DNA from 3 places in the Amycolatopsis sp. GA6-003 genome. Region 2 is predicted to be linked to each of the others. Evidence: riboswitches for the same ligand, from Rfam matches in the RefSeq annotation. Region 2 holds a riboswitch; each other region holds the start of a gene.
The links. A riboswitch is a leader RNA that binds a small molecule or an ion and turns the genes downstream of it on or off. The one in region 2 is predicted to bind S-adenosylmethionine.
Positions count from the first base shown of each region.

Region 1 (10,406 bases), 2.4 Mb from region 2:
GCGCGGCGACCAGTGCGACAACTGCGGCAACCAGCTCGACGCGGCCGAGCTGATCAACCCGAAGTCGCGGATCAACGGCGAGACGCCGAAGTTCGTCGAGACCGAGCACTACTTCCTCGACCTGCCCGCGTTCACCCAGACCCTCGGCGACTGGCTGGGCACCAAGACCGACTGGCGCCCGAACGTCCTCAACTTCACCAAGAACCTGATCGACGACATGCGGCCGCGGCCGATCACCCGCGACCTGGACTGGGGCGTCAAGATCCCCCTGGACGGCTGGCGCGACCAGCCGCTCAAGCGGTTCTACGTCTGGTTCGACGCGGTCATCGGCTACTTCTCGGCGAGCGTCGAGTGGGCCCGGCGCAACGGGACCCCGGACGCCTGGCAGGAGTGGTGGACCAACCCCGACGCGCGCGCCTACTACTTCATGGGCAAGGACAACATCACCTTCCACGCCCAGATCTGGCCCGCGCTGCTGCTCGGCCAGAACGGGGCGGGCGACCGCGGCGGCGAGCCGGGCAAGTACGGCAAGCTGCACCTGCCGGACGAGATCGTGTCCAGCGAGTTCCTCACCATGAGCGGGTCGAAGTTCTCCACGTCCCGGGGGACCGTCATTTACGTGCACGACTTCCTGCGGGAGTTCGGGCCGGACGCGTTGCGGTACTTCATCTCGGTGGCCGGGCCGGAAACGCAGGACACGGACTTCACGTGGGACGAGTTCGTGCGGCGGACCAACTTCGAGCTGGCCAACGAGTGGGGGAACCTCGTCAACCGGTCGATTTCCATGGCGCACAAGAACAATGGGGCGATTCCGGCTCCTACCGCGCCTGCTCCCGCGGATGAGGAGTTGAAGGCGTTGTCCCGGCAGGCGTTCGAGACTGCCGGGGGGCATCTGGCTCGGTCGCGGTTCAAGCTGGCGGCGGCTGAGGCGATGCGGGTGGTTACCGCGGCCAACCGGTATCTGTCGGATCAGGAGCCGTGGAAGCTCAAGGACGATCCGGATCGGCGGGATGCGGTGTTGCACACGGCGTTGCAGGTGGTCAGTGACGCCAATACGTTGCTGACGCCGTTCCTGCCGCATTCGGCGCAGAAGGTGCACGAGGCGCTTGGCGGGACCGGGGTTTGGGCTGCGCAGCCTGAGCTTCGGGAGGTTGAGGATCTTGACCTGCCGGATCGGATCAACCCCATCCTCACCGGGGACTACGCCAGTGAGCAGGCCAAGTGGGAGTCGAAGCCGGTTGAGGTTGGGCGGCCGTTGGAGAAGCCGACTCCGTTGTTCGCGAAGCTGGATCCGAAGTTGGGGGAGACTGGGCCGGAGTGGGCTCCTATCATTACTGATTGAGGGTTCGGCTCGTCGCCTGGCGGCGACATTGCTGCGGGGTTGCGTGGGGCACCCCGAAGCCCGATTGTGCTGACGGTTCGGGGGTGCTTGTCAAGGCGGGAAAGATGCCTTGACAAGCACCCCCGAACCGCAGGGCGGCTTCGTATCGGGGTGCGGGGGAGGGGCTGGGTGCCTCGCTGTTTGGGTGCAGTGGCGGCGGTTTAGGGCTGTGAGGGGAACTTGGGGGGATCAGGGGGCTGTGGGGGTTCCCTCACGGCATCTGCGGGTGGGGGCCCAGTAGCTTGGGTGCTATGGGTGACGAGAAGCGCGAACTCCCCCCGATTCCTGATCGGCTGCCGGTGACGGTGGTTGACGCGCACACTCATCTCGACGCGTGTGGTGCGGAGACTGCTGCCGACGTTGCCGAGATGGTTGATCGTGCCGAGCGGGCTGGGGTTGCTCGGGTGGTCACTGTCGCGGATGATCTCGCTGCTGCTCGTTGGGCTGCGGAGGCGTCCACTTGGGACTCGCGGGTGTTCGCAGCGGTGGCGATCCACCCTACTCGTACCAAGGAATTCGGGGTTGCCGAACAGTCCGAAGTGGAGCGTCTGGCGCGGGGGGAGCGGGTGGTCGCGGTCGGCGAGACCGGGCTCGATTACTACTGGGACTACTCGCCGCACGATGCGCAGCAAGCCGCGTTTCGATGGCACATCGATCTTGCGAAGCGGCTGGGCAAGGCGCTGATGATTCACGATCGCGACGCGCACGAGGACGTGCTTCGCATCCTCGACGAGGAAGGTGCGCCCGAGACGGTCGTCTTCCACTGCTTCTCCGGCGACGAGCACATCGCGCGCCGTTGTATCGACAAGGGCTACATCCTGTCCTTCGCAGGCACTGTCACCTTTAAGAACGCGCGCGGGCTGCACGAGGCCGCGCGGATCGTGCCGCGCGGGCAGTTTCTCGCGGAGACTGACGCGCCGTTTCTGACGCCTCATCCCTATCGGGGGCGGCCGAACGAGCCGTTTTGCACTGCTTATACCGTTCGGTTCCTCGCTCAGCTTCGCGGCGAAGCCGTCCACGAGGTGGCCGAAGCGGTCCGGACCACTGCCGAACGCGCATATCGGCTGCCTGCGTGATTCCGTAGTGTCACAACGGGTTGCACGGATTGCGACATTCGAGACCCCGCATTCGTCCACCTGATGAGTGACGCAAGTCACGACACTCCGGGGGGTGTTTGCGCAACCTGCCAACACCCGTTACTGTCCCGTGATCGTGCCGGTCGGTATCGCGCAGCGAAGCCGGCTGATACGCCCACCAGTCACGTCAGTGCACGTCGGGGAAGCGGAACCGGGGTTGGTACGACTCGGAACCGTGACGATGGCGCTGGCTGGGGGTGTCGGACTTGAGAGGCGCGCCTGAGGGCGCGTCGCGAACGAAGGACGACGCGCGCACGACGCGCGGTGTCTTGGGAAAGGGAACGACCCGGTGACTGGTAGTCGGCAGGATGACTCGCGTCTTGACGCGGGTACGGCGTACTTCTCCTCCTCCGAATCTTCGGTGGCCGTGCTCGACCGCGAGCTCGAGGACACCGCCTACGGGCAGCTTGACTTCTCCGACGAACTCCGCGTGACCGAGCAGGACGTGCTCGCCGCGCTCGGCCCGGACGCCGACGCGCTGATGTCGGAAATCGACGTCGACGTGGACGAGCTGATCCGGCTCATCAACGCGGAAACCACGATGCTTCCGCCGCTCGTCCTCCCGGACGAGGTCGAGCAGGACCGCACCGCCTCCCCGCAGGCCAAGAAGGCCGCGGTCGAGGAAGGGCTGCGCGAGGCGACCAAGACCTGGAAGCGCCGCTTCCTCAAGGGCGCCGTGCTCTCGCTGCTGGTCACCGTCGGCGGTGGCGGCGCGGCGGCGCTCGCGATGAACAAGAGCATCACCGTCGACGTCGACGGCCACCAGCAGACCGTGCACAGCTTCGGCGGCACCGTCGGCGAGGTGCTCGAGGACGCGGGCCTGTCGGTCGGCGAGCACGACGCGCTTTCGCCCTCGCCGCAGGCGGCGGTCGGCGACGGCGGCGTCATCAAGCTCGAGCGCGGCCGTCAGCTGAACCTCGTCGTGGACGGCGTGTCCCGGCCCTCCTGGGTCCGCGCGACCACGCTCGGCGAGGCCATGAACCAGCTCGGCATGGGCAGCATGCTTTCCCAGGGCGCGTGGACGTCGATGCCGTCGTCCGGCGAACTGCCGCTGGAGGGCTCGACCGTCCAGGTCAAGACCCTGAAGCACATCACGCTTTTCGACGGCACCAACGCGCCCCGCCAGGTGAGCACCAACGCGGTGACCACCAAGGAGCTCGTCTCCGACCTGAAGCTGAACCTGGGCCCGGACGACGCGATCGAGGGCGGCCTCGACGTCAGCCTCAAGAACGGCGCCGAGGTCCACGTCAGCCGCATGGGCGTGTCGATGGTCAACCAGGAAGAGACCATCGACCCCGAGGTGCAGAAGGTCGACGACCCGACGCAGCTGCAGGGCCAGCAGAGCGTCGAGGACCCGGGCACGCCGGGCAAGAAGCTGGTGACCTACAAGGTCACGAAGAAAAACGGCGAGGAGATCGCTCGCGAGCAGGTCTCGGAGAAGGTCCTCGTCGAGGCCAAGGCCAAGATCATCAAGGTCGGCACCAAGAAGCCGCCGACGCCGGCGATCGGCGACACCGGCGTGTGGGACCGCATCGCGCAGTGCGAATCGGGCGGCAACTGGTCCATCAACACCGGCAACGGCTACTACGGCGGCCTCCAGTTCGACCGCCAGACCTGGAACGCCTACGGCGGCGGGCAGTACGCCCCGACCGCGGACAAGGCCACCCGGGAGCAGCAGATCGCGATCGCCGAGCGGGTGCGCGACGCGCGCGGCGGCTACAGCGCCTGGGGCTGCGGCTACAAGGCCTGAGCACGCTCTGATTTTCCGGCAGGCGGCCGGGAGCCTCGCGCTCCCGGCCGCCTGTTTTCGTCCGCCGCGTCGCCGCTGGGTAGGCTCGTCCGGTGGTGGAACTGCTGGGGCCTGCCGAAATCCGCGGGCTGGCCGACGAACTCGATGTGCGGCCCACGAAGAAGCTCGGGCAGAACTTCGTGCACGACCCCAACACGGTCCGCCGCATCGTCGAACTCGGCGGCGTGCGGCCGGGGGACGTCGTGCTGGAGGTCGGACCCGGGCTCGGGTCGCTGACGCTGGGCCTGCTCGCCGCGGGCGCTCAGGTCGTCGCGGTGGAGATCGATCCGGTGCTGGCCGCCCGCCTGCCGCGCACGGTCGCCGAGCGCGCCCCGGAGGCAGTGGACCGGCTGACGGTGGTCGGAGCCGACGCGCTGCGGGTGCGGGCCGCCGACCTCCCGGCTGAGCCGGTGTCGATCGTGGCGAACCTGCCGTACAACGTCGCGGTGCCGGTGGTGCTGCACCTGCTGGCCGAGCTGCCGTCGCTGCGCAGCGGACTCGTGATGGTCCAGACCGAGGTCGCCGACCGGATGGCCGCGGGGCCGGGCAGCCGCACCTATGGCGTGCCGAGCGTGAAACTCGCTTGGTACGGCCCGGCGCGGAAGGTCGCCGCGGTGCCGCGCGCGGTGTTCTGGCCGGTGCCGAACGTCGATTCCGCACTGGTTTCGTTCACCCGGACCGACCCGGTAGCCGGAGTGGATCGCGCCCGGCTCTTCGCGGTGGTCGACGCGGCGTTCTCGCAGCGGCGCAAGACTTTGCGGGCGGCGCTGGCCGGATGGGCCGGTTCCGCCGAGCGGGCCGGCGAGCTGCTCGCCGAGGCGGGAATCGACCCGAAGACACGCGGGGAACAGCTGGACGTGCACGCGTTCGCGCGGATCGCGGCTGCCGGTCATTGACCGGGACCCCGTCCGCGACGGCGGGCTAGGTTCGGCCGCAAGGCCCAGCTCGTCGGCGGCCCGTACGTCGCGGGGTTCTCCTTCGCCGGATTCCTGGTCGGGATTCCAGCGGCCTACTTCGCGTCCAAGAAGCGATACCAGTGGCAGCAAGGCAACGCGAGCACCTCCCAGTCGCGGAACTCCCCGTGCGTTGTGACCTCTAACGGCGGCCTCGCGGCAGGTATTCCGGATGCGAGCCACTGGTTCCGCTGTGTTGTCCGATGATCTTGCGTCGTCGCTGAGTGTGGGGCATCCATGGACAGACAGCTACTCTCGGTGATCGTGCGCGGACCGCGGAAACCGCCCTCCACCTGTGCCGAGCGCCTCGCCACCCCCTCGGCATTCGGGGGAGCTTGAGTGCTCCGCACCCCCGATTGTTCAGCGGTGCCGCCCGAAGGTGCTTCGCTTCCCTGACCTATCTCGACCCCGCTTCGGCCGCGGGCAGCCCTGCCTCGCGCCCCGCGTCAAGCCACCACTTGACAACGAGAAAACTCTTGTTCCACAAAGCTCTTTGATCGTCCACAGTGGAACGAACTAGTTCGCCGCCGTGGCCCGCCGCCCGGGTTTCGCAGGTCGAGGCACTGTTCGGCGACCGAGGTTCCGGGTTTTCGGGTCCTGGACGCCGGGTCCCGGGATGCGGGCACCACCAGACGTGTGATCTGCACCAACGCGCTTGCGTTCAGCCAATGGGATCGGCTTTACTCGAAAGCGTCCATCCCGAGCGACTGAGAGACCTGGCTCGCCGAAGTCGCAGCAACCACCCTCCGCAGGGCAGGTGCTACCGCCAGGACCGATGGAGGCTGTTTTCGATGAAGAGGGTCACCCGCCCGCTCCTGCTGACCCGCCGGCGCGTAGTCGACGAAGGTCGCCGCTCGGTATGTGCGTGTCGACGCTCCATGGTCATCGCCTGATCGTTTTTTCCGCACTTTCTTGCGCCGTCCACTGTGGACGGTAATTCGATGACGCCTGGCGCGCCCGGAAACTCCCGCCGCGCCTCGTTTGCCTGGAGCCCTTTCGTGATCACTGTCGAAAACGTGTCCAAATCCTTTCCCTTCCACGGAAGCCGGGTCGCCGCGCTGCGCGACGTGAGCGTCGACGTGCAAGCCGGCTCGCTGTTCGGGGTCGTGGGTCCGTCCGGTTCCGGCAAGTCGACCCTCGCCCGCTGCATCGCGCTGCAGGAGCGTCCCGACCGCGGCGTCGTGCGGCTCGACGGCCTCAACACCGCGACCCTCGACGGCAAGCGGCTGCGGGAGATCCGCCGCCAGCTGGGCGTCGTCGGGACCAAGCCGGAGCTGATCGCCGAGCGCACCATCGCCGGCAATATCGCCAGCCCGCTGGAGCAGCTCGGCGTCGACGGACCGCAGCGGCGCAGCCGGGTCGGCTCGCTGCTGGACCTGGTCGGCCTCACCGCCCGCGCCGCGCAGAAGCCGGAAGAACTCACCGACGGCCAGCTCCGCCGGGTCGCGGTCGCCAAGGCGCTCGCCGCCGGGCCCGCCGTGCTGCTCGCCGACGACCCGACCGCGGGGATCGCGGCCGAGGACGCCGGCGCGGTGCTCGCCGTGCTCGACCGGGCGCGCGCCGAACTGGGCGTGACGGTCGTCGTCACCACCCCGGACGCCGACGTCGTCCGCCGGGTCTGCGACGACGTCGCGGTGCTCGACAACGGCGTGGTCGTCGAGCGCGGCACGGTGCTCGACCTGATCTCGACGCCGGACAGCTGGACCGCGCAGGCGGTGCTGCCGTCGATCGAGACCTCGCGCGCCCAGGCCGCGAAGTACGACCGCGCGGTCGACGTCGTGCTGATCGGGTTCGCGTCGGTGGGCGCGCTGCTGCCCGAGGCGGCCAGCCGCTTCGACGTGGAGCTCGCCACCATCGGCGGCGGCCTCACCCGCGTCGGGGACACCCCGATCGCCCGGTTCCGCCTCGGCGTCCGCGGCGAGCGGGCCGACGCCGCGCTGTCCTGGATCTCCGACCGGGGCGCGCACGTGATCCAGCCGGCTCGCGGTCCGCAGAGCGTCGTCGCCGCCTGATTTCCCTTACGCCGAACCGTTTTTCCGAGGGCCGCCCCATCCAGATGGGGCGGCCCTCGCCGTCTCCGCCGGACGCGCCGCCCGAGGAATCAGGACACACGGGCAAAGTTTCAGGACAACCGTCCTGAAGTCTGTCCACTGTGGTCGTTCCGGCGCAAGATCGCCGCGAGTTCCGGATCCGCGTGTGCCTCGGCGGTCTGCTTCCACTTCGCCACCAGCGTGGCGAACGGCACCGGGCTGCCGAGGGATTCGGCTCGTTCCAAGGTCTCGACCAATTCGCCGGCGAACGCGTGCAGCTCTTCCGTCGACAGGTACCGCGCCCACGGGAACGCGGCGGGCAGCGCCTCGGCGGCGAGCGCGGCCGTCTCGGCGCTGCGCCGCATCAGCTCCACGAGGAGCGTGACGGTCGCCGAAAACCCGGCCACCGCCTGTTCCGCGCGCTCGGCGGTGACGAGCAGCAGATCGGGTTTGTCCTTCTCCCGTCGGCGAATCCGCACCGAACGGCTCGGCGCGGCCTCGAGCCGCTCCACCACCCGGCGCGGGCGCAGGGACAGCTCGGACAGGTTCACCTCGGGCGCGCGCATAGTTACAAAGTAGTTCCAAATTAGCTCGTCTGGCCACTCCGCGGCGACGACTGGGGGAACTTCCGTGCCGACGTTTTCTCCTGGCGGGACCTGGCGCGGGCCAGCCACGTAGGCTGGACGGGTGCTCGCCGTAGTTCCACCACCAGTCACCGTCCGGGTCCCGGCCAAGGTCAACCTGCACCTGGCCGTCGGAGACCTGCGGGCGGACGGATTCCACGAGCTGGTCACCGTCTTCCAGGCGCTTTCGCTCACCGACGAGGTGACCGTCGCGGCCGCCGACGAGCCCGGGCTCGAGGTGTACGGCGAGGGGGAGCGCACGGTGCCCACCGACGGCGCCAACCTCGCCTGGCGCGCGGCCCGGGAGCTGGCCGCCTACGCCGGACGGCCGGACGCGGATGAGCCGAAGGTGCGAATCGTGCTGCGCAAGGGCATTCCGGTCGCCGGCGGCATGGCGGGCGGAAGCGCGGACGCGGCGGCGGCGCTGGTCGGGCTCTCGTCGCTGTGGAAGCTCGACGTCACGCGCGACGAGCTGGCCGCCATCGCCGGCCGCTTGGGCAGCGACGTGCCGTTCGCGCTGTATGGCGGCACCGCACTCGGCACCGGCCGCGGCGAGCAGCTCGTGCCGGTGCTCGCGCGGCACACGTTCCACTGGGTGCTGGCCTTCGACGAGGAAGGCCTGTCCACGCCCAAGGTGTTCGGCGAACTCGACCGGCTGCGCGCCGACGGCAAGCCGCCGCGGATCGGGTCGCACACGCCGGTCGTGGAGGCGCTCGCGTCGGGAGATCCTCGCCAGCTCGCCCTCTTGCTCGGGAATGACTTGCAGGCGGCCGCGGTGTCGCTGCGGCCCGGCCTGCGCCGCACGCTGCGTGCCGGGGTGAACGCGGGCGCGCTGGCCGGATGCGTGTCCGGCTCCGGGCCGACCTGCGCGTTCCTGTGCTCCGACGCGGAAACCGCGGTCGAGGTGGCCGCCGAACTCTCCGGTGCCGGAGTGTGCCGGACGGTGCGGGTCGCGCACGGCCCGGTGCCCGGCGCGCGCGTGGTGGGCGGCGACGACGCCCCGCGCAACGCGCCGCCGCGCGTGCACGCCTGAATCAATAGTCCACAGTGGAAAGGATCCGGATGGCCAACCTGGTCAACCTGGAATCGGTGAGCAAGTCCTACGGCGTGAAGCCGTTGCTGGACAACGTTTCCCTCGGGGTCGCGCAGGGGCAGCGGATCGGCGTCGTCGGGCTCAACGGCGGCGGCAAGACGACGCTGCTCGAAGTCCTTTCCGGACTGAGCGAGCCGGATTCCGGCCGGGTGAGCCAGGTGCGCGGGCTGCGGATGGCCGTCGTCACCCAGCGCACCGAACTGCCGGCCGGAAGCACGGTCGGCGACGTCGTGCTGCAGCGCTATGGAGCCGAGCACGAATGGGCCGCCGACGCACGCGTCCGGTCTATTGTGGACGGTCTGGGCATCACCGCGATCGGCCTCGACACCCCGACCGCGAACCTGTCCGGCGGCGAACGCCGGCGCGTCGCGCTGGCCGCCGCGCTGACCGGCGAACTGGACCTGGTGGTGCTGGACGAGCCCACTAACCACCTTGACGTCGAAGGCGTCCGCTGGCTCGCCGACCACCTGCTGGGCCGCCGGGTCGCGGTCGTGGTCGTGACGCACGACCGGTGGTTCCTCGACACCGTCGCGAGCCTCACCTGGGAGGTCGCGAACGGCCGGGTCGAACAGTACGAAGGCGGTTACGCCGACTGGATTTTCGCGCGTGCCGAACGGGCCCGCCTCGCCGCGACCGCGGAGGAGAAGCGGCAGAACCTGGCGCGCAAGGAATTGGCGTGGCTGCGCCGCGGCCCGCAGGCGCGTTCCTCGAAGCCGCGCTACCGCGTCGAGGCCGCCGAGGCGCTGATCGCGGACGTGCCGCCGCCGCGCGATTCCGTGGAGCTGATGGCGTTCGCGAAACGCCGGCTCGGCAAAACGGTGCTGGAGCTGGAAGACGTTTCGCTGTCCGTCGGCGACCGGACGTTGCTCGACCACGTGACGTGGCGGATCGGCCCGGGCGACCGGATCGGTCTGGTCGGCGTGAACGGCTCCGGCAAGACCACGCTGCTGAAGCTGCTGGGCGGCGACGTCGAATCGTCGACCGGGCGGCGCGTGCAGGGCAAGACGGTCGCGCTCGCCCACCTGCGCCAGGAACTCGACGACCTGCCCGCCGATCTTCGCGTGCTGCAAGCGATCGAGCAGGTTTCGGGCCGGGTCGTGTTCGGCAAGCAGGAGATGACCGCGTCGCAGCTCGGCGAGAAGCTCGGCTTCCCCGCCGCCCGCCAGTGGACGCCGGTCGGCGACCTCTCCGGTGGCGAACGCCGCCGGCTGCAGCTGTGCCGGCTGCTGATGGCCGAGCCGAACGTGCTCCTGCTGGACGAGCCGACGAACGACCTGGACATCGACACCCTGCAGCAGCTCGAAGACCTGCTCGACGGCTGGCCGGGCACGATGGTGGTGGTCTCGCACGACCGGTACCTGGTCGAGCGGGTCTGCGACGCGACGTACGCGCTCCTCGGCG
Region 1 is NZ_CP176499.1:6,384,293-6,394,698, forward strand. It holds gene metG (methionine--tRNA ligase) at 1-1,342, shown strand, start outside; gene F9C12_RS29135 (TatD family hydrolase) at 1,633-2,457, shown strand; gene F9C12_RS29140 (transglycosylase family protein) at 2,807-4,267, shown strand; gene rsmA (16S rRNA (adenine(1518)-N(6)/adenine(1519)-N(6))-dimethyltransferase RsmA) at 4,360-5,202, shown strand; SAM riboswitch class I at 5,951-6,041, shown strand; gene F9C12_RS29150 (methionine ABC transporter ATP-binding protein) at 6,258-7,271, shown strand; gene F9C12_RS29155 (hypothetical protein) at 7,382-7,855, opposite strand; gene F9C12_RS29160 (4-(cytidine 5'-diphospho)-2-C-methyl-D-erythritol kinase) at 7,977-8,945, shown strand; gene F9C12_RS29165 (ABC-F family ATP-binding cassette domain-containing protein) at 8,975-10,406, shown strand, end outside.
Region 1: another riboswitch for S-adenosylmethionine. It lies ahead of F9C12_RS29150 (methionine ABC transporter ATP-binding protein); the one in region 2 lies ahead of F9C12_RS39725 (aminotransferase class V-fold PLP-dependent enzyme).

Region 2 (10,406 bases):
TCGCGAGGCCTTTCGGACAACCGGCCACCGCCCGCATCCCGCCAGCCGCCGCGGTGGCGCGCGGCTCGCCGATGCCGAGGGCAAGGCATCCCCCACGAGACAAGGCCCGCAAGACTCTCCGGACAACTCGCCACCGCCAGCCGCCGCGGCGGCCTGCGGCTCGCCGACGCCGGGGGCAAGGCCTCCCCCGCGAGACCCTCCCGACAACCCGCCACCACCCGCATTCCGCGAGCCGCCGCGATGGCCCGCGGCTCGCCGATGCCGGGAGCAAGGCCTCCCCCGCGAGACCTTCCGGACAACCCGCCACCACCCGCGCCCCACCAGCCCGCAGCTCGCCGACGCCGGAGGCAAGACCGCCATGCCAGCGCGACCACACCCCGCAAACCCTTCCGGACAACCCGCCGCCACCCGCGCCCCGCCAGCCGCCGCGGTGGCGCGGGGCACGCCGGGCGCGGTGGTGCGGCCGGGTGCGGCGGGCGAGGCGGTAGCGTTGCCGGAGTGGCCGTGACCGATCCCGCCGACATCCGCCTGCTCGCCGCGCTCGCCGAGCTGGGCAAGGGGGCTGTGCACGAGCTGGCGGCGAAGGTCGGGATGGATCCGAGGGAGGTCGCCTACCGGCTGGTCGCGCTGTCCGGGAGCGGATTGCCGCTGCTGGTCGGGGTCGAGAGCGACCCGAACGGCCTTCGCGCGGCGATTTCCGGGGCTCCGGCGTCGTGGCAGCGTCCGCAGGGGGGCGGGTATCCGGGAGGGCCCGGGTCGGCGCCGTTCCCCGCGGCCGGGCCCGGCCAGGGCGTGCCGCCGGGTCCGGCCTCCGCGCCGATGGCTTCCGGCCCGGCCGCGATGCCCTCCGGTCCGGCGCCGAACGGCCCGGCTTCGGCGGGAGTCCCGGGGCGGGGCGCGCAGGCTCCCGGGATGCCGGGCTCGTCCGGTCCGCATCCGCCGGGACAGTCCGGGATCCCCGACTCGGCCGGGATGCCGGGGCACTCCGGACCGCACCCGCCGGGGCAGCACGGCATGCCCGGACCCGGGACCTCCGGCGCCTACCCGCCCGGGCAAACCGGTCTCCCCCCGGGCCCGGGGCAGCACGGCAGGCCCGGGCCGGGGACGTCCGGCGCCTACCCGCCGGGGCAGAACGGCATTCCCGGACCGGGAGTGTCCGGCGCCTACGCACCCGGACCGGCCGGGATTTCGGGCGCTTACCCCCCTGGGCCGAACGGGATTCCCGGCGGAATGTCCGGCGCGTACTCCCCCGGGCAGACCGGGATGCCGCCCGCCGGGGCGAGTGTCCACAATGGACCTTACCTGGCTCCGGACCCGGTCGTCAGCACGTGGGGCGTCCCGCAGACGGCTTCCTGGGCCCGCGGCGACGAACCCCGGCCCGCCGCCGCGCCCGCGAAGCAGGGGCGGATCGGCGAGACGATGCAGTCGCAGGGGCTCGAGGGGGAACAGCTTTCGGTGCAGCTGCTGGAAGTCCAGGATCCCGCCGACTTCCTCTTCGGCGCGGCCGGATACCGGCTCGAGGACGGCGAGCGGGCGGTCGTCGTGCACACCGAGATCACCAACCGCGGCCCGATCCCGTTCGCGTCGCTGCCCGACAACTACCTGGAACTCGTCACCGACAGCGGCGAGACCATCGCCAAGGCCCCGGTTTCGCTGACGTCGCGGCCGCCGCACAAGATCGGCGTGCAGCCGGGCGAGACGCTCGGCGGGCACACCGTCTACGTCCTCCCGACCGCCACCCGGGTGGTCGCGGTGCGCTGGAGCCCGCGGCCCGAGCCGGACGAACGCACCCTGACCTGGGCCGTCGACTAACCGGCCGGCCGGCGCCCGCGCCGGTCGGCACCCGGCGCAGGCGCTCGCGAGGCCTCCCGTCTCGCGGGAGGTCCGGAGCACCGGCCACATCGTCCGGACACTCCGCCCAGCGGCCATCCGCGAGACGGGCAAACCCCGCGCATGCCTCGCCAGCAAACCACGCAGCCACCGGGCTAGTTCCCGTGCCGCAAGGTCTCCAGCGCACCGGCCACACCGTCCGGCTACCCCGCCCAGCGGCCATCCGCCAGACGGGCAAACCCCGCGCATCCCGCGTCAGCAAAACCACGCAGCCACCGGGCTAGTTCCCGTGCCGCAAGGTCTCCAGCGCACCGGCCACACCGTCCGGACACTCCGCCCAGCGGCCATCCGCGAGCTGGGCAAGCCCCGCGCATGCCGCGCCAGCAAACCACGCAGCCACCGGACTAGCTCCCGCCCCGCAAGATCCCCAGCGCACCGGCCACACCGTCCGGCTACCCCGCCCAGCGGCCATCCGCCAGACGGGCAAACCCCGCGCATGCCACGTCAGCGAAGCCGCAGGACTAGTTCCCGTCCCGCAAGATCTCCAGCGCACTAGCCAAATCGTCCGGATACTCCGCCTCGAACTCCACCCACCGGCCGTCCGCCGGATGCGCGAAGCCGAGGGTTCGCGCGTGCAGCCACTGCCGCGTCAGGCCGAGTTTCCGGGCCAGCACCGGGTCCGCGCCGTAGGTCAGGTCGCCCGCGCACGGGTGGCGCAGCGCGGAGAAGTGCACGCGGATCTGGTGCGTGCGCCCGGTTTCGAGCTTCACATGCGCCAGCGAAGCCGCCCGGAACGCCTCGACCACCTCGTAGTGCGTGACGCTCGGCCGTCCGCCCGCGACGACCGCGAACTTGTAGTCGTGCCGCGGATGGCGGTCGATCGGGGCGTCGATGGTGCCGCGCGTCGGGTCGGGGTGGCCCTGGACGACGGCGTGGTAGCCCTTGTCGACGGTCCGCTCCTTGAACGCCCGCTTCAGCACGGTGTACGCGTGCTCGCTCTTGGCCACCACCATCACCCCGGTGGTGCCCGCGTCGAGCCGGTGCACGACGCCCTGCCGTTCGGCCGCTCCGGACGTCGAGATGCGCAGCCCGGCCGCCGCGAGGCCGCCGACGACCGTCGGGCCGGTCCAGCCCGGGCTGGGGTGCACGGCGACGCCGACCGGTTTCGAAATCACCACGATGTCGTCGTCATCGTGCAGGATCTTCATGCCTTCGACGGGCTCCGCGACGATTTCCGCCGCCCGTCCGGGTTCCGGCAGCGTCACCTCGAGCAGCCCGCCCGCGGCCAGCCGGTCCGATTTGCCCGCCGGACGGCCGTCGAGGAGCACGTCGCCCGCCGCGGCGAGGTCCGCGACCGCGGTGCGGGACAGGCCGAGCAGTTTGGCGAGCCCGGCGTCGACGCGCATCCCGTCGAGCCCGTCCGGGACGGGCAGCATGCGCGCGCTCACTCGGAGTCCTTCTTCTTGCCGCGGGTGGAGGTGCCGTCGTAGTCCTTGCCGAGCAGGGACAGCAGCACGATCAGCGCGCCGCCGACGCAGATCGCGGAGTCGGCGATGTTGAAGATCGCGAAGCCCTGCCCGTTGGGCACGAACGCGGAGATGAAGTCGACGACGTGCCCGCGCAGCGGTCCGGGCTCGCGGAAGAACCGGTCGGTCAGGTTGCCGAGCGCGCCGGCGAGCACGAGCCCGAGGCCGATCGCCCAGCCGACCGAGCGCAGCCGGCGCGAGATCCACACGATCGCGATCACGACGCCGATCGCGACGAGCGCGAGCACCCAGGTCATGCCGGTCGCCATCGAGAACGCGGCGCCCGGATTGCGGGTGACCTGCAGGTAGATCAGCCCGCCGAGGATCGGCTTGGGCTCCTTGCCCTCGAGGTTGGCGACGACGAGGTTCTTCGTGATCAGGTCGATCGCCCACAGCAGCGCCGCGACCGCGAACACCACCCAGACCCGCCGCTTGGGCAGCGGCGAGGTTTCCTCGGCAGCCCCCTGCTCAGGCGGTTCCGCAGACGGCTCGACCTCGGATTCGGACGGCGAAGGATCGGTGCTCACCCCTCCATTGTCCACAACCGCGCCCGAGCAGGTCACAGCGGCAGTCCCCGGCCGGAATCCGGTCGCCCGGCGCCCGCTGGTTCCGCCTGTTTCGCCGTCGTGCCCGCCGAGATCCCCACCCGCGCCGCCGCGGCGTGGACCCCGCCGACTGTCTCCCGCTGTGGGCGGCCCACTGGCGGGCCTGTCCCGCACCGAACCGCGAGAAATCCACGACGGTCAGCAGGCCGCCCTAGCCGACTGCCTCCCCCGCGGCGGCGACGCCATCAACCGCGTTCCCCGTCGTCGAGTTTGAAATGATCAGTCAACCGGTCGATGGTGAATTTGTTGCTGAGACGGCAAGCGCTGTGCTGATTGGCGAACATGCCGCTCTGCCAAAAGCCTTCGGTCCGGTCGCGGACGGCCACCCATTCGACGGGGACGACGTACTCGGCGGTGTCGTTCGTCGACCAGCCAGGTGCGAGCGAGGTACTCGTGTCCGCCGTCGCGGTAATAACGGAAGAAGACGACATTGATCGGCACCCCGTAGCTGGTGTTGAGGTAGGTGACGATGCGCTCGGTCGCGGAGTCCGCCTCGGCGGCGACTACGGACAAGCGGTGGTCCCTGTTCAGTTCTTCGGGCGGATTGCTGCCCAACCTCCAAGACGTGCAGTGCGCCGTCTCCGTCGACTGCGGGCAAGTCGATGATTTTTCCGAAGCTGGTCGGCACTTTGCTGCCGATCAGCAGCAACCGAGGACCCAAGATGTCCGGGTCCGCCTTCGATCAGGAACAGAAACCGGGCAGCTCCCGCGTGTCCCCCACCGGCGCCCACCGGCCGTCCACCTTCGCGTACTCCCACCGGGCGCCCCGGGCCACGATCTGTCGCAGCGCCAGCACCAGCCGGTCCACGTGTTCCTCGGTGCTCCCCAGCCCCAAGCTCACTCGGACGGCCTGCTGGCCCTCGCTTCCGGCTTCACGGATCAACCGCCGGGCGGCCACATGCGCGCAGAATGCCCCGTCCCGCACGCCGATTCCGTACTCAGCCGACAGAACCGCCGCCAGCCAGCCGGGCTCGAATCCGTCGACCACGAAACTGACCGTGCCGACCCGGTCCACCGGTGCGTCGAAGAAGCGCAGCTCGGCAAACCCGGGCAAGCTCTCGAGACCCTTGCGCAACCGCTCCAGCAGCGCGGCCTCGTGCGCACCAACGGCATCCCAATGCGCCGCCAGCTGCTCGCAGGCCACGCCGAGCGCATACACGCCAACGGTATTCGGCGAACCGGCCTCGTGCCGTTCCTCGCCGGTGTTCCACACCACGGCTTCCTCGGTCACCAGTTTCGTCGCACCGCCGCCGGCCAGGTACGGCTCGGCCGCCCGCAGCCAGTCGCTGCGGCCGATCAGCGCGCCCGCCCCGAACGGCGCGTACAGCTTGTGCCCGGACAGCGCGACATAGTCGACATCCAGCTCCCGCACCGAAATCCTCCGATGCGGAGCGAGCTGCGCGGCGTCGAGCGCGACCCGAGCACCGTGTTTCCGGGCCACCGCGGCGATTTCCGCGACCGGCAGCAGCTCGCCGGTCACGTTGGACGCCCCGGCGACCACCACCAATCGCGGCCCCTGCGGACATTCCGCCAGCGCTTCGTCCACAACGGACACCGCGGCGAGCCGGGTGCGCGGCAGCCGCACGCGCCGGACGTTCGGGCCCCGCCACGGCAGCAGGGCCGCGTGGTGTTCGCTGTCGAACACCACCACGGAAGTCTTGCGCGGCAACGCTTTCGCCAGCAGGTTGAACGCGTCCGTGGTGTTGCGGGTGAAGATCACCGAATCGCCGCTGCGGGCGTCCACGAACCGGCGCAGCACGTCGCGGGTCCGCTCGTACAGCCGGGTGGAGACCTGCGAAGCGAAGCCCGCGCCGCGATGCACGCTGGCGTACCAGGGAAGGAACTCGTCGACCGCCGTGCGCACCGCGTCCAGGCAGGGCGCGCTGGCCGCGTGGTCGAGGTTGGCGTAGCCGATGTCGCCGCCGGTGACCAGCGGGACCCGCAACGCGGCACCAGCGACAGCGGGAACAGCAGAAACAGTTTCCGTGGACCGGTCGAGTGCGAGAGTCATGACGGTGCCTCCTCGGCGTTCCGGGGGACCCCCGGCGAGGGGCCCGCGCTTGCCCGCCGCACTGCGCGACCGGCCTGGTCCTCACCCGGGGCACCCCACCGCGGTAGGAGGGTTGCCGGCCAGCAAGCCGGGGCTTCGCGCTGGCACTCATGACCTGGAACCGAAGATAGCGGAAAACCCGCGAAGAAAGCCAGCCCCGTCTCGTGATCTGAGACGGCGGTCACCCGACAGTCTACAAAGGACAGAAGGGTCAGGCCCCGGATTCCCCGTGCCAGCGGGCGAGGCGGCCGGCCCGGTCGACGGCCCGGATGCGCCGTTCGGTCGCGTCGCGGTCGGCGGCGGTCGTGACCACGAGAAGCTGATCCTCGACCTGCAAACGGCTCGTTTTCTGCGGGGTGAAGCCCGTCCCGCCGCGCACCACGAGGCTGACCGTCGCCCCGGCGGGCAGCCGCAGCTCCGACAGGTACACGCCGTGCAGCTTCGACCCCTTCTGGATGCGCACCTGCAGCAGTTCCGCGCCGAGTTCGTCGAGCGGCGCGGCGTCGACCTCGATCTCGTGCGCCTGCGTCGCCTTCGTCAGCCCGAGGATCCGCGCGAGCGGGCTGAGCGTCGCGCCCTGCAGCAGGGTGAGCACGATGACGAGCACGAAAACCGCGTCCACGAGCCGTTGCGCGCCCGGCACGCCTTCGGACAGCGGGATCATCGCGAGCACGATCGGCACCGCACCGCGCAACCCCGCCCACGACAGGAACGTCTGCTCCCGCCACGGCAACCGGAACGGCAGCAGCGACAGGATCACCGACAGCGGCCGCGCGAGCAGCAGCACCACCGCGCCCGCGACCAGGCCCGGGATGAGCGTTTCGAGCAGCCGGGTCGGCGACGCGAAGAGACCGAGCAGCACGAACAGCCCGATCTGCGCCAGCCAGCCGAGCCCTTCGGCGAACGACAGGGTGTCCGACCGGTGCGGCAGCTTGGAATTGCCCAGCACCAGGCCCGCGACGTAGGTGGCGAGCAGGCCGGACGCGTGCGCCAGCTGTCCCGAGGAGTACGCGAGCACGCACACCGCGACCGTGGCGAGCGGGTACAGGCCGGTCGCCGGAAGCGCGGCCCGGCGCAGCGCCTGCGCGCCCAGCCAGCCGAACGCGAGGCCGAGCGCGAGGCCGGCGAGCAGTTCGTAGACCACCAGCAGCGGCAGCGACCAGTCGACGGCCTCGCCGGACGCGAGCACGACGACCGCGATGTAGGCGGGCGCGTCGTTGACGCCGGATTCCAGCTCCAGCGCGCCGACGAGCCGTTTGCCCACCCCGGCCGTGCGCAGCACGGAGAACACCGCCGCCGCGTCGGTGGACGCGAGGACCGCGCCCCACAGCAGAGCGAGCCGCCAGTCGAGGCCGAGCAGCCAGTGCAATGCCGCGCCGGTGACCGCGATGCTGATCACCACGGCCACTGTGGACAGCAGGATTCCGGGCCCCAGCGAGGGTTTCACCGCCGACCAGCGCGTGGTGAGCCCGCCTTCGGTGAGGATCAGCACGAGCGCGGCGAGCCCGAGGGACTGGGTGAGCGCGGGATTGTCGAAGCGGATGCCGAACCCGGCCTCGCCGAGCACGACGCCGATCCCGAGATACAGCAGCAGCGACGGGAAGCCGAGCCGGATGGACACCCGCACCGCGACGACCGAGACGACCAGAACCAGCGCTCCGACGCCCAGCAGCACGGGAAGCTCGTCCACTCTGGCCCTCCCTCCCGGTCGCCCGCAGGCGTCCAGAATAGTGAGGCAGGGTCCGGTTCCCGAGCGCGCACCACCGGTGCGGGGGACGGCGCAGGTGTGTTACGACGCCTCGGCGGCACTCACCGTCGCGAGATCGACACCGAGCGCGGCGAACGGCCCCTTCGCGCTCGGCAGGACCCGGATCGCGCGCTGCTGGTCCCGCGTCAGCCATCCCGCCTCGACGGCCCGCTCCAGCACCGCCGCCGGAACCGCGCCGGCCAGGTGCTCCCGCCGCTCTGTCCAATCCAGACAGTCGCGCAGCAACGGCCGCCGCGGCCGATCCGGCACCGCGACGCCGAGATCGGCCAGCACGTCTCGTCCGGCGTCGGTGAGCGCGAGCCCGTCCGACACGTCGATCAGGCCCCGTTCGACCATCCCGTCCCGCAAGGCGACCCCGAGCGTCCCGGCCAGATGGTCGTAACAACTGCGCGCGAAGGACAACCGCTGCACCCGCAACGAAGTCCGCAGCCCGGACGGCCGTTTCAGTTCGGCATGCTGCGCCAGATGCTCGATCAACTCCGCGACCCGCGGATTCGCCAGCCGCACGTACGCGTGCCGCCCCTGCTTCACCCGCGCGACGAACCCGGCCTCGGCCAGCCGCGTCACGTGCTCGCTGGCCGTCGAGACCGCGATCCGCGCGGCGGCGGCCAGTTCGCCGACGGTCCAGGCGCGGCCGTCGAGCAGGGCGAGGCACATGGTCGCGCGGCTCGGATCGGCGAGCACTGCGGCGACTTCGGCCAGTCCGACTGTTTCCATACGGCGAGGGTAGAGCGGGCAAGGTTCGGCGGCGGCCGAAAAGTCGCCTCGTGAGTGTTCATCCCGGTTAGAACCGGGATGAACACTCACGAGCCGCTACAGCGCGTCGAGGAACTTCGCGCCCAGCGAGACCGCCGGTTTGGAGTCGTTGGCCCCCTCCAGGAACACCGCGAACGCCAGGTCGCCGCGGTAGCCGACGAACCAGCCGTGCGCCTCCGCGCCGTCGCCGAACTGCGCGGTGCCGGTCTTGCCGAACACCGGACCGGAGTGCGAGAGGCCGGTCGCCGTGCCGCCGGTGACGACCTCGCGCATCATCCCGCGCAGAGCCGACAGCACCGATCCGGACGGCGGCTGGTAGCCGGTGTTGACCTTGGTCCCGCCCTCCCACAGCCGCGGCACGACCGCGCGCCCGGACGCCGCGGTCGCCGCCAGCACCGCCGCTCCCATCGGGCTGACCTGCACCTTTCCCTGTCCGATGCCGTCCTCGACCTGCTCGTCCGCGTTCGCCGCCGGGTCGACGCGGCCCAGCTCGGTGGACAGGCCCTCGATCGCGAAATCGGCGTTGAGGCCGAACTGGGTGGCCGCCTTCGCGAGCCCATCGGCGGGCAGCTGCGACGCGAGCCGGCCGAACGTCGTGTTGCACGACTTCGCGAACGCCTTGTGCACGGTCGTCGTGCCGAGGTCGAAACCCTCGTTGGAGAGCGTGCGGGTGCCGATCCGGTCGGTCAGCGGGCACGGCACCGAGGAATCCGGCGTGACGAGCCCGGCTTCCAGCGCCGCGGTGGCGGTGACGATCTTGAACGTCGACCCCGGCGCGTACTGGCCGCTGAACGCCGACGCCGCGTTGGTGACGCTGGCGTTCTGCGCCACCGCGAGCAGATCGCCGGAAGACGGCTGGACCGCGACGAGGACTGCCTTGCCGCGGTATCCGTCGACCGCTGCCTGAGCGGCGTTCTGGGTCGCGACGCTGAGCCCGGTGACGGCCGGTTTGTGGTCGCCCTCGGGGTTGCCGAACAGCGTCTCCAGGCTCTTGCCCGTGGCGTCCACGCGCTCGACCGCGAACGCTTGCGACGCTTGGCCGTGCCCGGTGAGCGCCGAACGGAGCAGCGGGAACACCTCGTCGTCAGCCAGTTTCAGCCCGCCGCTGCCGGAGACGACGACCGGTTTGCCGTCGCGGTCGACCACCGCCGGAAGGTCCGAGGACGCGATCGCCAGCCGCTGGCCCGCTTCCAGCTTGGGGTGCAGCACGGTCGGCGCCCAGTGGACCCGCCACTTGCCCTGCGCCTGGACGAGGCCGAGGCTGCCGGTGTACGTCCAGCTGCGGTTCGGACCGAGGTTCCAGGTGATCGTGTAGGCCGCCGTGGCCTTGTCGCCCTGTGCCGCGCCGACGTCGCCGAGCTTGGCGGTCAGCTCCTTGGGCCGGAGCGTCGCCCACGCGTCCTGCAGCGCGGAAGAGGCGTCCGTCGGGGCGTCGGTGGCCTTGCTGGCGGCGTCGGGGTCTTTCCCGGCGAAGGCGAGCAGGTAGGTGCGCGCCGCTGACGTCGGGTCGCCGGGCTCCGCGACCGTCTCCGTTCCTGGCGAGGCCGCCGTCGATCCCCCTCCGTTGAGCAGCACGACCGCCGCCACCACGATCGCGACCACGGCCAGCGCGCCCCCGATCAGCACGCCCTTCTTCCCGGCAGGACTCACCGTCGCCTCCCCCTCGCCCCACGCGGTCCGCCCGCGTCCCTGGCCCAGCTTGCTCATCGCTGGAGGGAACCGGGCGTTACCTCGGGGAATGGGACGGATTCGTGATCAACGCGGTGCAGTATAGGTCGTTATACGTCCGCCGCCGGTCCGCGGGTCAACGATCCGCGGGCCGGAGGGCAGTTTGGGACCAGTCGGGGACGTGCCGCGCTCAAAGCCCGCCT
Region 2 is NZ_CP176499.1:8,779,219-8,789,624, reverse strand. It holds gene F9C12_RS39745 (AsnC family protein) at 505-1,812, shown strand; gene F9C12_RS39740 (RluA family pseudouridine synthase) at 2,352-3,278, opposite strand; gene lspA (signal peptidase II) at 3,275-3,883, opposite strand; gene F9C12_RS39730 (hypothetical protein) at 4,147-4,392, opposite strand; gene F9C12_RS39725 (aminotransferase class V-fold PLP-dependent enzyme) at 4,644-5,972, opposite strand; SAM riboswitch class IV at 6,013-6,127, opposite strand; gene F9C12_RS39720 (potassium/proton antiporter) at 6,223-7,701, opposite strand; gene F9C12_RS39715 (ArsR/SmtB family transcription factor) at 7,801-8,496, opposite strand; gene F9C12_RS39710 (penicillin-binding transpeptidase domain-containing protein) at 8,593-10,242, opposite strand.

Region 3 (10,406 bases), 610 kb from region 2:
CGGCTGAGCGTGAGCTATCTGGACCAGTCCGTCGAAGCGTTGCGCGCGTTGCGTCCTGAGTTGCCTATCTTCGGAATGCTGCCTTCGGTGCACCGCGCTGATGCGTACGGCCGCGTACACACAGGACGCGCCGAAGCGGCCGCTGCACTCGCTTCGTGGGCCGCGCGCCGCGAAGTGCCGTTGCTCGACACGCCCGGCGTAGTCGGCGAACATGTCTTGAGCGGCGCGGGAAATCCCGACGGCATGCACTGGGGATGGGCGGGACACGAAGCTGTCGGCACGGCGATGGCGAAACTCGTTGCCCCGCACCTCGGCTCTGGCAACGTAGGCTGACGACGTGTCGGTCGCCGTGGTCACGGACTCCACCGCGCACCTGCCCGAAGGCTTCGCCGAGCGGCACTCGGTGCGGGTGGTGCCCCTGCACGTCCTCGTGGAAGGCGTGTGCTCGCTCGACGGCGTCGAAATGGGTCCCGCCGCGCTCGCGGAAGCGCTGGGGGAGCGCAAAATCGTCACCACTTCCCGGCCCACCCCGGCCGAGTTCGCAGCCGAATTCCGGGCCGCGCTCGACGCGGGCGCGGACGCGGTCGTGTCCGTCCATTTGTCGAGCGAACTGTCCGGCACCTGGGAAGCCGCCGTGCTGGCAGCGGAAGAAGTCGGCTCCGACCGGGTTCGTGTCGTCGATTCCCGCACCACCGCGATGGGTTTGGGCTTCGCCGCCCTGCACGCCGCGGACGCCGCCGCGTCCGGAGCCAGCCCGGCCGAAGTCGAAGCAGCGGCGACGGAAGCCGCCGAACGGTCGTCGACGTTGTTCGTGGTCGAGACGCTGGAACACCTGCGCCGCGGCGGCCGGATCGGCTCGGCCGCGGCGTTGCTCGGCACCGCGCTGGCGGTGAAACCGGTGCTGCACATGTCCGACGGGCGGATCCTGCCGCTGGAGAAAGTGCGCACGATGAACCGCGCGATCGGGCGTTTGGTCGAGTTGTCCGTGCAGGCGGCGGGCACCGGACCGGTCGAATTGGCAGTGCACCATCTCGCCTCGCCGGAGCGGGCCGTCGAATTGGCGAACCGGCTCGAGGAAGCGATCCCGGGGTGCGCCGGAGGATGCGTGGTGTCGGAGATCGGCGCGGTCATCGGCGCGCACACCGGACCTGGCGTGCTCGGCGTGGTCGTACAGCGAGCTAGCTGAGTTCCCGGTTGCCGAACCGGGCGAGCAGGTGCCAAACGCGCTTGCGGTCTTGCTCGTCGTGACCAGCGGCTTTCCCGAGAATGCGCGGGTCGAGCCGTCCGTCCTCGGCGAGTTCGGCACCGAGCGCGGTGAACTCCGGACCGCGGTAATCGGGGTGTCGAAGCAGTTCTTCAGCGGTGATCCGGAAGCCGTCGTGCCATTCGACCGGGCCCAGTTTTCGTGCCGCTGCCTCGATTTCCGTCCCTCGATAGGATGGATCGAGAACCAGCGCTTCGGCGTCCCGCGCCAGGTCCACCTCGCCGTGCACCTGCGCCTCGATGTAGTCGTCGAGAAGATCTTTGCCGTCCGCTTCCGCGATCGCGACCAGTTCGGACAGGCGCTCCTCGACGCCGAAGGACGTCGGCTCGAAAACACTGTCGGGATAACTGAAAGTCGTTCGCGACATCGTGTACCCGGGCATCCGCTAGACCTGGTAGCCAGCCGTCGAACGAGAGCATCCCGCCGCCGTGGACCACACCGACCTGACCTTGCGCCCGATCTCCGAGCCGGACGAACTCGATCTCTTCTGCCAGCTCGCCGACGATCTCGCGGCTCGGCGGCGGAGACCGGAATGGAGGCGGGTCGCGCTCCGAGGCGGCGAACTCGTTGCCAGGGCTGCGTGGTGGGGCCGCGCCGAGGAGTCGGAGCCGTTTGTGCTGGACGCTTTCGATCTTGAGGACGTGCCCGTCGGCGCGCGGCTGCTCCGGACTGCGAGGGCGAAATTCTGCCCGCGGGCAGAAGGCCGGTCTACCACCGGATGATTCTCGCCGAAGTCACTCGAATCCTTGCCGCACAAGAGGTTCCTCGCCTCCGAGCGGCGAAAGATCTCGGCAATGTCCCCATGGCGAACGCATTCCGGCGCGCGGGATACGTCAATTTCGAACGCGCGATCACCATGGCCTGGCAGTGATCCGAATGGAGCCTTGGGAACGCGCGGTCGCCCACGTCGCCGCGTTGGCGACCGGCAGCCGGGCCGATCCGGCGTGGCGCGTCACGCTGCATTTCCACCCCGGACCGGCTGGTCGACGGGGCGGCGGGCGCGAACGCTTTTCACGCACCGGTGCCGCGGGCCAAACCCGCCAGTATGACCGCGTACCCCGACAGACTCGGGCGCGTCACCGGCGATGACGGCCGAGTTGTCCCCAAGGGGCGGGTTGTCCACAGATCGCGCGGAACCCTCTCGCCGCCGGGCCGGCCAACGCCTAGCGTCGATCGTGTGTTCGAGCAGTCCGCCCGAGACCAGGGCACTCCCGTCAACGTCAGGCTCACCTGGCTGGCCGACCAGCTGGCCGCGATCCCGCATGCCGCCGGACCCGGCAGCCGGTCGGCACGCCGCTGGCTGCCCCTCGGCCGGGCGGTGGGCGGCCGACGGCCGAACGAGGAGGCTTCGCTGTCCGCGGTCGCTGACAGTCGCCTGCTGGCAGGCGCAGGCGGCACGGACGCTGGACTGTCTGCAGTTGCCGACAGTCCGCCGCTCCCTGACGGCCGATCGGGGCCCGACGCGGCTGATACGCCGTTGTTGCGGACACCGGGCCGCACAGCCCGATTGTCCGCACTTGCCGACAACCCAGCCCCGCCGGACAGCCAAGTGCCCGGCGGAAAACTGGTCCGCGGCTGGCTGCCGGAACACACCGAAGACCGCCTGACCCGCCGGTGGCTCCCCGGACCGACCGGCCTGCCCGGCTTTCTGGGCCGCCGGGGAATGATCTTCGCCCTGGCCCTGCTCGCAGCTGCCGCCGTCATCGCCGGAGGCCTGGCAATCTTCGGCCGCGCACCCGCAGCCGAGATCGCCCCGCCGCTCCCGACCGCCCGCGCGCAAGTGCCGCACGCGTCCAAAGCCAAGGAGAACCTGGTAATCAGCGTGGTCGGCCACGTGCGTTCGCCAGGACTCGTCACCGTGCCGGCCGGTTCCCGCGTCGCCGACGCCCTCCGCGCAGCTGGTGGAGCTAACCCAGGCGTCGACCTGACCACGCTGAACCTCGCCCGCAAACTCGCCGACGGCGAGCAATTGGCAGTCGGGGTCCCAGCCGCCCAGGCAGCACCGGTCGGCTCCGGAGCCGCAGCCAGCAAGATCGACCTGAACTCCGCGACCGCCGAGCAACTCGACAGCCTCCCGGGCGTCGGCGAGGTCACCGCCCGCCGTATCACCGACTGGCGCACCCAGCACGGCGGATTCTCGAGCGTCGAACAACTTCGCGACGTCGACGGCATCGGCGAGAGCAAGTTCGAAAAGCTCCGCGAGCAGGTGACCGTCGGATGAGACTGGAAACGGAGGAAAAGTCGCGGCGGGACCACGATTTCCGCCTCGTCCCCGCCGCCGTCGCCGGATGGGCGGCCACGCTGGCCGGACTGCAGCTCGGCTGGTGGGTCGCCACCGTGGTCGGAGCCGTCGCGGTCGTCGGTGCCGTCGTACTGCTCGCGCGCGGCCGCACCAGATACCTCGGTGCCGGGGGAGCGTTGCTGCTGGTAGGGCTCGTCGCCGCAATACCGACCGCCCTGCGTATCCACGACGCAGCAGCTGACCCGTTGGGAGCCGCTGCCACCCGAGGCGGCACAGCGACGTTGCGGGTCGAGATCAGCGAGCGGCCGCGCTCAATCCACCAAGCTGGCTATGCCGACCAACAGGCCGGCACCCGGTCAGTGGCGATTCCCGCGCAAGTCAGAACGGCCACAGTGGACGGTCGGCCAGTCGAATCGACCGGCCGGGTGCTGTTGCTGGCACCGGTCGCGGGATGGAGCGGGTTGCTGCCCGGCCAGCAGGTAACCACGTCCGGTCGCCTCCTGCCCGCACGCGGCGGCGAACTGACCGCCGCGGTCCTCTCCGTCCGTGCCGCGCCAGTCGATATCGGGCCAGCACCCTGGTGGCAGCGCGCCGCCGCGGCCTTGCGGAACAGCTTGCATTCGCTGTGCTCGATCCTGCCGGAGGAACCAGCGGGCCTCCTGCCCGGACTGGTGCTGGGCGACACGAGCGCGTTGCCACAGCGGGTCGAAGGGGAGTTCAACGCCTCAGGGCTCACCCACTTGATGGCGGTGAGCGGCGGAAATCTCGTCATCGTCGGCGGAGCCGTTCTGCTGCTGTGCCGGTTGGTCCGCGCAGGCCCGAGGTTGTCCGCCGCGGCGGCCGGTGCCTGTCTGGCGGGATTTCTCGTGCTGGTGGGTCCCGAACCGAGTGTGGTGCGGGCCGGCGTGATGGGCGGTATCGGCTTGCTCGCGCTTGCCCTCGGACGGCGCGGTTCAGCGCTGCCCGCCCTGGCCTTCGCGGTGTGCGTTTTGGTGGCATGGGACCCAACGATGGCGGGAAATTTCGGTTTCGCGCTTTCGGTTCTCGCGACGGCAGGGCTGGTCCTGCTCGCGCCACGCTGGGCAGATTCGTTGGTACGAAAGGGGATTCCGCCCGGGTACGCCGAAGGTCTCGCCGTGCCGTTAGCCGCCTTCGTGGTTACCGCGCCAGTCATTGCCGGGATGGCGGGCACGGTCAGCCTCGTCTCGGTCGTCACCAATGTCCTTGCGGCACCAGTGGTCGCGCCGGTCACGGTGCTGGGCGTGCTGGCAACAGTCGTCGGGCCGTGGTGGCCAGGCGGAGGGCAGGTGCTGATCCATCTGGCCGATCCGGAAGCCCGGTGGCTGCTCACCGTCGCCCGGCATGGTGCGCGAGCGCCTGGTGCGGCGCTGTCCTGGCCCGGTGGCTGGTGGGGCGGATTGTGTGCGGCCGCCCTGCTGGTCGTAGTCGTGGTGGCGGCGCGGTTCCGTCGGCTCCGGTTGCTGGTGGCCATCGGGCTGGTCGTCGTGCTGCTGACGGTGGTCCCGGCCAAAGTCCTGATGCCTGGCTGGCCGCCGGACGGCTGGGCGATGGTGGAATGCGATGTCGGACAAGGAGATGCGCTCGTCCTGGCCACCGCCGAACCCGGCCGCGCCGTGGTCGTCGACACCGGGCCGGAGCCGGGGCCGGTCGACGAATGCCTGCGGAGGCTGGGTGTCGACCGGGTTCCGTTGCTCGTGCTGAGCCACTTGCACGCGGACCACATCGGCGGTCTCGCCTCGGTGTTCGACGGACGGGCGGTAGGCGCGATCGCGGTCGGGCCAGGGCGTGCTCCGGCGTGGGCATGGCAGTCGGTTTCCGGCGAAGCGCGGCGTCGCGGCGTGCCGTTGGCGCAGCTGAGCGAAGGGCAACGGCTGGAGTGGCCGGGGTTGTCGCTGGAGGTGCTCGGTCCGCACTACGCCACCACCCGGGCACCGGCATTGCAGGACGGCACGATGATCAACAACAGTTCGGTCGTCCTGCGCGCGGACACCGACGCCGGCCGGGTTCTGCTGACCGGAGACGTCGAACTGGCCGCGCAAGCGGATCTGCTGGCCGAGGGCGTCGACCTGCGAGCAGACGTCCTGAAGGTGCCGCATCACGGTTCGAGGTATTCGCTGCCGCAGTTTCTCGCGGCGGTGCGGCCGCGCACGGCGTTGATCAGTGTGGGCGCGGGCAACGGATACGGGCATCCGAGCAAGTCCACAGTGGACGTCCTCGGCACGATGGGAGTGCTGGTCGCCCGGACCGATGTGGACGGTGACACCGCCGTCCTGCCCGGAGGAAGCGGACCGGCGGTGGCGCGTCGAGGCGAGCCGCGGGGTCCGCCGCGGTAGTGCGGCGGACCCCGGGCCGGTGCGTCAGTAGCCGAGCGCCTTGGAGACGGCTTCGGCGGACGGCGGCACGGTGGCCTTCGGGCCGATGTGGTTCTCGACCGCGTCGAGGGTCTTGAGGCCGTCGCCGGTGATGAGGAGGACGGTTTCGGCGTCCGGGTCGAGCTTGCCGGTTTCGACGAGCTTCTTCGCGGTCGCCACGGTGACGCCGCCCGCGGTCTCGGTGAAGATGCCTTCGGTGCGCGCGAGCAGCCGGATGCCTTCGACGACCTCTTCGTCGGTGACGTCCTCGATCGCGCCGCCAGTGCGGTTGACCACGTCGAGCACGTACGGGCCGTCGGCCGGGTTGCCGATCGCGAGCGAGCGGGCGATGGTGTCCGGCTTCACCGGCTGGACCACGTCGTGGCCGTTGCGGTACGCGGTGGAGACCGGCGAGCAGCCGGTGGCCTGGGCGCCGAACACCTTGTACGGGCTGGCGTCCACGAGACCGAGCTGGCCGAGTTCGCGGAAACCCTTGTCCACCTTGGTGAGCTGGGAACCGGAGGCGATCGGCACGACGATCTGCTCGGGGATGCGCCAGCCGAGCTGCTCGGCGACCTCGTAGGCGAGCGTCTTCGAGCCCTCGGAGTAGTACGGGCGGACGTTGACGTTCACGAACGCCCACTTCGGGTGCTCGGCGGCCAGCTCGGTGGCGAGCCGGTTCACGTCGTCGTAGTTGCCGTCGACGGCGATCAGGTCGCCGTCGTAGACCGCGGTGGTGAGGATCTTCGCGCGCTCGAGGTTCTTCGGGATCAGCACGACCGACCGCCAGCCGGCGCGGGCCGCCGCGGCGGCGGTCGCGTTGGCCAGGTTGCCGGTCGAGGGACACGCGAGGACCTCGAAGCCGAACTCGCGGGCGGCCGCGAGCGCGACGGCGACCACGCGGTCCTTGAACGAGTGCGTCGGGTTGCCGGTGTCGTCCTTGACCCACACGCGCTTGAGGCCGAGTTCCTTGGCGAGCCGGTCGGCGCGCACGAGCCGGGTACAGCCGGGTTCGGTGTTCGGAGTCTCCTCGACGGTCGAGGGGACGGGAAGGAGTTTCTTGTAGCGCCAGATGTTGCGCGGGCCCGCCTCGATGTCCTCGCGGCGGACGCGGCCGAAGTCGTAGGCGACCTCGAGCGGCGAGAAGTCTTCGACGGAGACGAATTCCGGAGCGAGCGGCTGCCGGTGCCCTTCTTCCTTCGACACCAGTTCGACGGCCGGACCGAGGTCGAGCGTCTTGTTGGCGGAGGTGGCGCTGAGGGCTGCAGTCATCGCGAGGTTCCTTTCCTCATCTGCCCCGCCGAAGCGGGCCGGAATTGGCACCGTGGTCGTCAGCTACCCCGCGATCGCGGGATGACAGGCTGTACGCCGGTTGCCGGGGCTTCGTCGGGCCGTTCCCTCTGCCCCTCTGGATGAGCGGTATTCGGTTGTCGGAGCGCCGGCGGGCGCGTCCTCGGCTACACCGTACGACATCCCGATCAGCTCGTGCCACGGAGGCGGCCCACATCACCGGAGCGGACGGTTCGCGGGCCGGGTGAGAAGATGGCCGGGTGACCACCGCACCCGCGCCGCTGCACCTCGTCACGGGCGAGGAAGAACTGCTCATCGAACGGGCTGTGCGAGCGTCCCTCGACGCGGCCAGGGCCGCGGACCCGACGGCCGACCTGACGCGGACGCGGGTGTCCGATCTCACACCGCCCGCGCTCGCCGAGCTGGTCAGCCCGTCATTGTTCGCCGAGGGGCGGGTGATCGTGCTGGAGTCGGCGCAGGACATCTCGCAGGAGCTGTCCGACGCGGTCCTCTCCTACGCGAAGGCGCCGGCCGACGGCATCGTCCTCGTCGTCGTGCACAGCGGCGGCGGCCGGAGCAAGGCCGCCAAGGCGCTGCCGGGCGCGTTGAAAAAAGCGGGCGCGGAAATCACCGAATGCCCGAAGCTGACCAAACCGGCCGAGCGCGAGGCGTTCGTCCGCAACGAGGTGCGCCGGTCAGGCGGCAAGATCGACGCCGCGGGCCTGATGGCGCTGCTCGACTCGGTCGGCTCGGACCTGCGCGAACTGTCCTCGGCGGCGACGCAGCTGGTCGCCGACACCGGGGGAGTCGTCGACGAGCAGGCAGTCCGCCGCTACCACACCGGACGCGCCGACGTGACCGGCTTCGCGGTGGCGGAAAAGGCCGTCGCGGGCGACCGGGCCGCCGCGATGGAGTCGCTGCAGTGGGCGATGCAGCTGGGCGTCCCGCACGTCCTGGTGGCCGACGCGCTCGCCGACGCGGTGCGCACGATCGCCCGCGTGTCCGCCGCCGGGCGCGGCAACCCGAACCAGATGGCGGGCGAACTGGGCATGCCGCCGTGGAAGATCCGCAAGGCGCAGGGCCAGGCCCGCGGCTGGGGCCAGGACGGCCTGGCGACCGCGATGCGCGTCGTGGCGAGGCTGAACGCCGAGGTCAAGGGCGCGGCGGCGGATGCGAACTACGCCCTGCAGCGCGCGGTCCTCGACGTGGTCGCGGCCAGGGGAGACCGCTGACTTCGAGGCGGTCCCGCTTTGGCGGAGTCGTCGCGGGGAAGCCGGTGAACGCCGCCGGGGCTGTGCGGTTGCTACCGAAGGGCACCGCTGCCCCTCGGGATGACGGGGTCACCTGGCGGGAGCCGTGGGGAGCTGGTGACGCCGCCGGGGCGGTGCGGTTGCGGCCGAAGGGCACCCCTGCCTCCCAGCCGACGGGACCACCCGGCGGGAGCCGCGAGCAAGCCGGTCAACGCCGCCCGGACCCGGTGATGGCGCCCGAGGACACCGCTGTCCCTCGGCTGACGGGACCACCCGGCGGGAGCCGTCGGCAACCAGGTGAACCCGGCCGGATCCGCAGCGGCCGCGTCCCCAGGGCACGGAAAAGGCCCGGCAGCCGAAGCCGCCGGGCCTTCCGGAAAGACTGCGCTCAGAGCTGGTTCACGCGCTTCGCGAGAGCCGACTTCTTGTTCGCGGCCTGGTTGGCGTGGATGACGCCCTTGGTGACGGCCTTGTCGAGCTTGCGAGCGGCGTCGCGCTGCAGTTCGAGGGCCTTGTCCTTGTCGCCGGCTTCGGCGGCCTCGCGGAACTTGCGGATCGCGGTCTTCACCGAGGACCGGATCGCCAGGTTGCGCTGCCGCGCCTTCTCGTTCGTCGTGATGCGCTTGACCTGCGACTTGATGTTGGCCATGGAGGCGTTCCTCTTTCACTCGGTGAAGGTCGCTGCCGCGTTCGTGTGGCTCCAAGCCGACCCCGAGGGACCAGCCGGGTTTCCTCCCTGACGGAATGCCGCACGGCAACAGTCGGAAATCTTAACAGCCCTGCTCGCGGCCCCGGCGAGGGCCCCGGAGCCGGAAATCGCGCGGCATCCCGGCGGCGGCTCCGTTACGGTGGGTTTCGGTAGTGCCTAGGGTTCCGTCGCCTGCCCGTGGTCCCGCGGAGCGGGTCGCGAAGACAACGAGGGCGGGCGGGCCTGGTCCGAGCGGCACCTTCGGCGGGGCGCCGAGCCTTGCCGTTCATCTGACGGGACAAAAGCCTGGAGGACCCGGTCTTCAGCGTGCGCTGAAAACCTGAAGGGGTCCGGATGAACACCACTGCCCTCGCCATGGTTCTCGTCGCCGCGGTCGTGCACGCCGGGTGGAACCTCGCCGCCAAACGGGTTTCCGGCGGTCCGCGGTTCGTCTGGCTGTACTACACGGTCTCGGCGGTCGCGATGCTCCCGGTGATCGCGGCAGCGCTGGCCGTCGAACCGGAACGTCCACAGTGGACTTGGCTGCTCGCCGCCGCGGGCACTGCGGTCCTGCACGTGGCGTACGGGATCGTGCTGCAGCGCGGATACGAGGTCGGCGACCTGTCGATCGTCTACCCGCTGGCGCGCGGCACCGGCCCGCTGGTCTCGGTGCTCGTGGCCGTCACCGTGCTGGGAGAACGGCCGGGGGTGCTCGGGCTGATCGGCGCTTTCCTGGTTGTCGCCGGCGTCCTCGTGATCAGCCTCGGCGGCAGCACCGGCGACGCGAAAGCCCGGCGCGCCGGGGTGTTCTACGGCGTCGCCACCGGCGTGGTCATCGCGGCTTACACGCTCTGGGACGCGCATTCGGTCACGTCGCTCGGCGTGCCTCCGCTCGTCTACTTCGGCGGCGGCGCGATCGGCCAGAGCATCCTGCTCGCGCCGGCCGCCGTGCGCGGCCGGTCCGAGATCAAGCGGCTGTGGCGCGACCACCGGCGCGAGGTGCTGATCGTCGGACTCGCCTCGCCGGCCAGCTACCTGCTGGTCCTGTACGCCCTGCGGATCGCGCCGGTCAGCCTCGTCGCTCCGGCGCGCGAGCTGTCGATCGTCTTCGGCGGGGTCGCCGCCTGGCTCGTGCTCCGCGAGCGCAACGCGGTCCGCCGGCTCGCCGGATCGCTGGTCGTGCTGGCCGGGATCGCCGCGATTGCGGTCGCCTGAGCGGCTCGGGTAGGCAGGAGCCATGGACGTACTGAGCAGCCGGGTGCTGATCCACCCCCGCGACCACGAGGTGTCCACCGCGTTC
Region 3 is NZ_CP176499.1:8,172,049-8,182,454, forward strand. It holds gene octT (diglucosylglycerate octanoyltransferase) at 1-333, shown strand, start outside; gene F9C12_RS36850 (DegV family protein) at 338-1,186, shown strand; gene F9C12_RS36855 (DUF3626 domain-containing protein) at 1,179-1,631, opposite strand; gene F9C12_RS36860 (hypothetical protein) at 1,693-1,986, shown strand; gene F9C12_RS36865 (helix-hairpin-helix domain-containing protein) at 2,442-3,485, shown strand; gene F9C12_RS36870 (ComEC/Rec2 family competence protein) at 3,482-5,860, shown strand; gene thrC (threonine synthase) at 5,885-7,150, opposite strand; SAM riboswitch class I at 7,164-7,297, opposite strand; gene holA (DNA polymerase III subunit delta) at 7,429-8,400, shown strand; gene rpsT (30S ribosomal protein S20) at 8,807-9,067, opposite strand; gene F9C12_RS36890 (EamA family transporter) at 9,461-10,321, shown strand; gene F9C12_RS36895 (VOC family protein) at 10,344-10,406, shown strand, end outside.
Region 3: another riboswitch for S-adenosylmethionine. It lies ahead of thrC (threonine synthase); the one in region 2 lies ahead of F9C12_RS39725 (aminotransferase class V-fold PLP-dependent enzyme).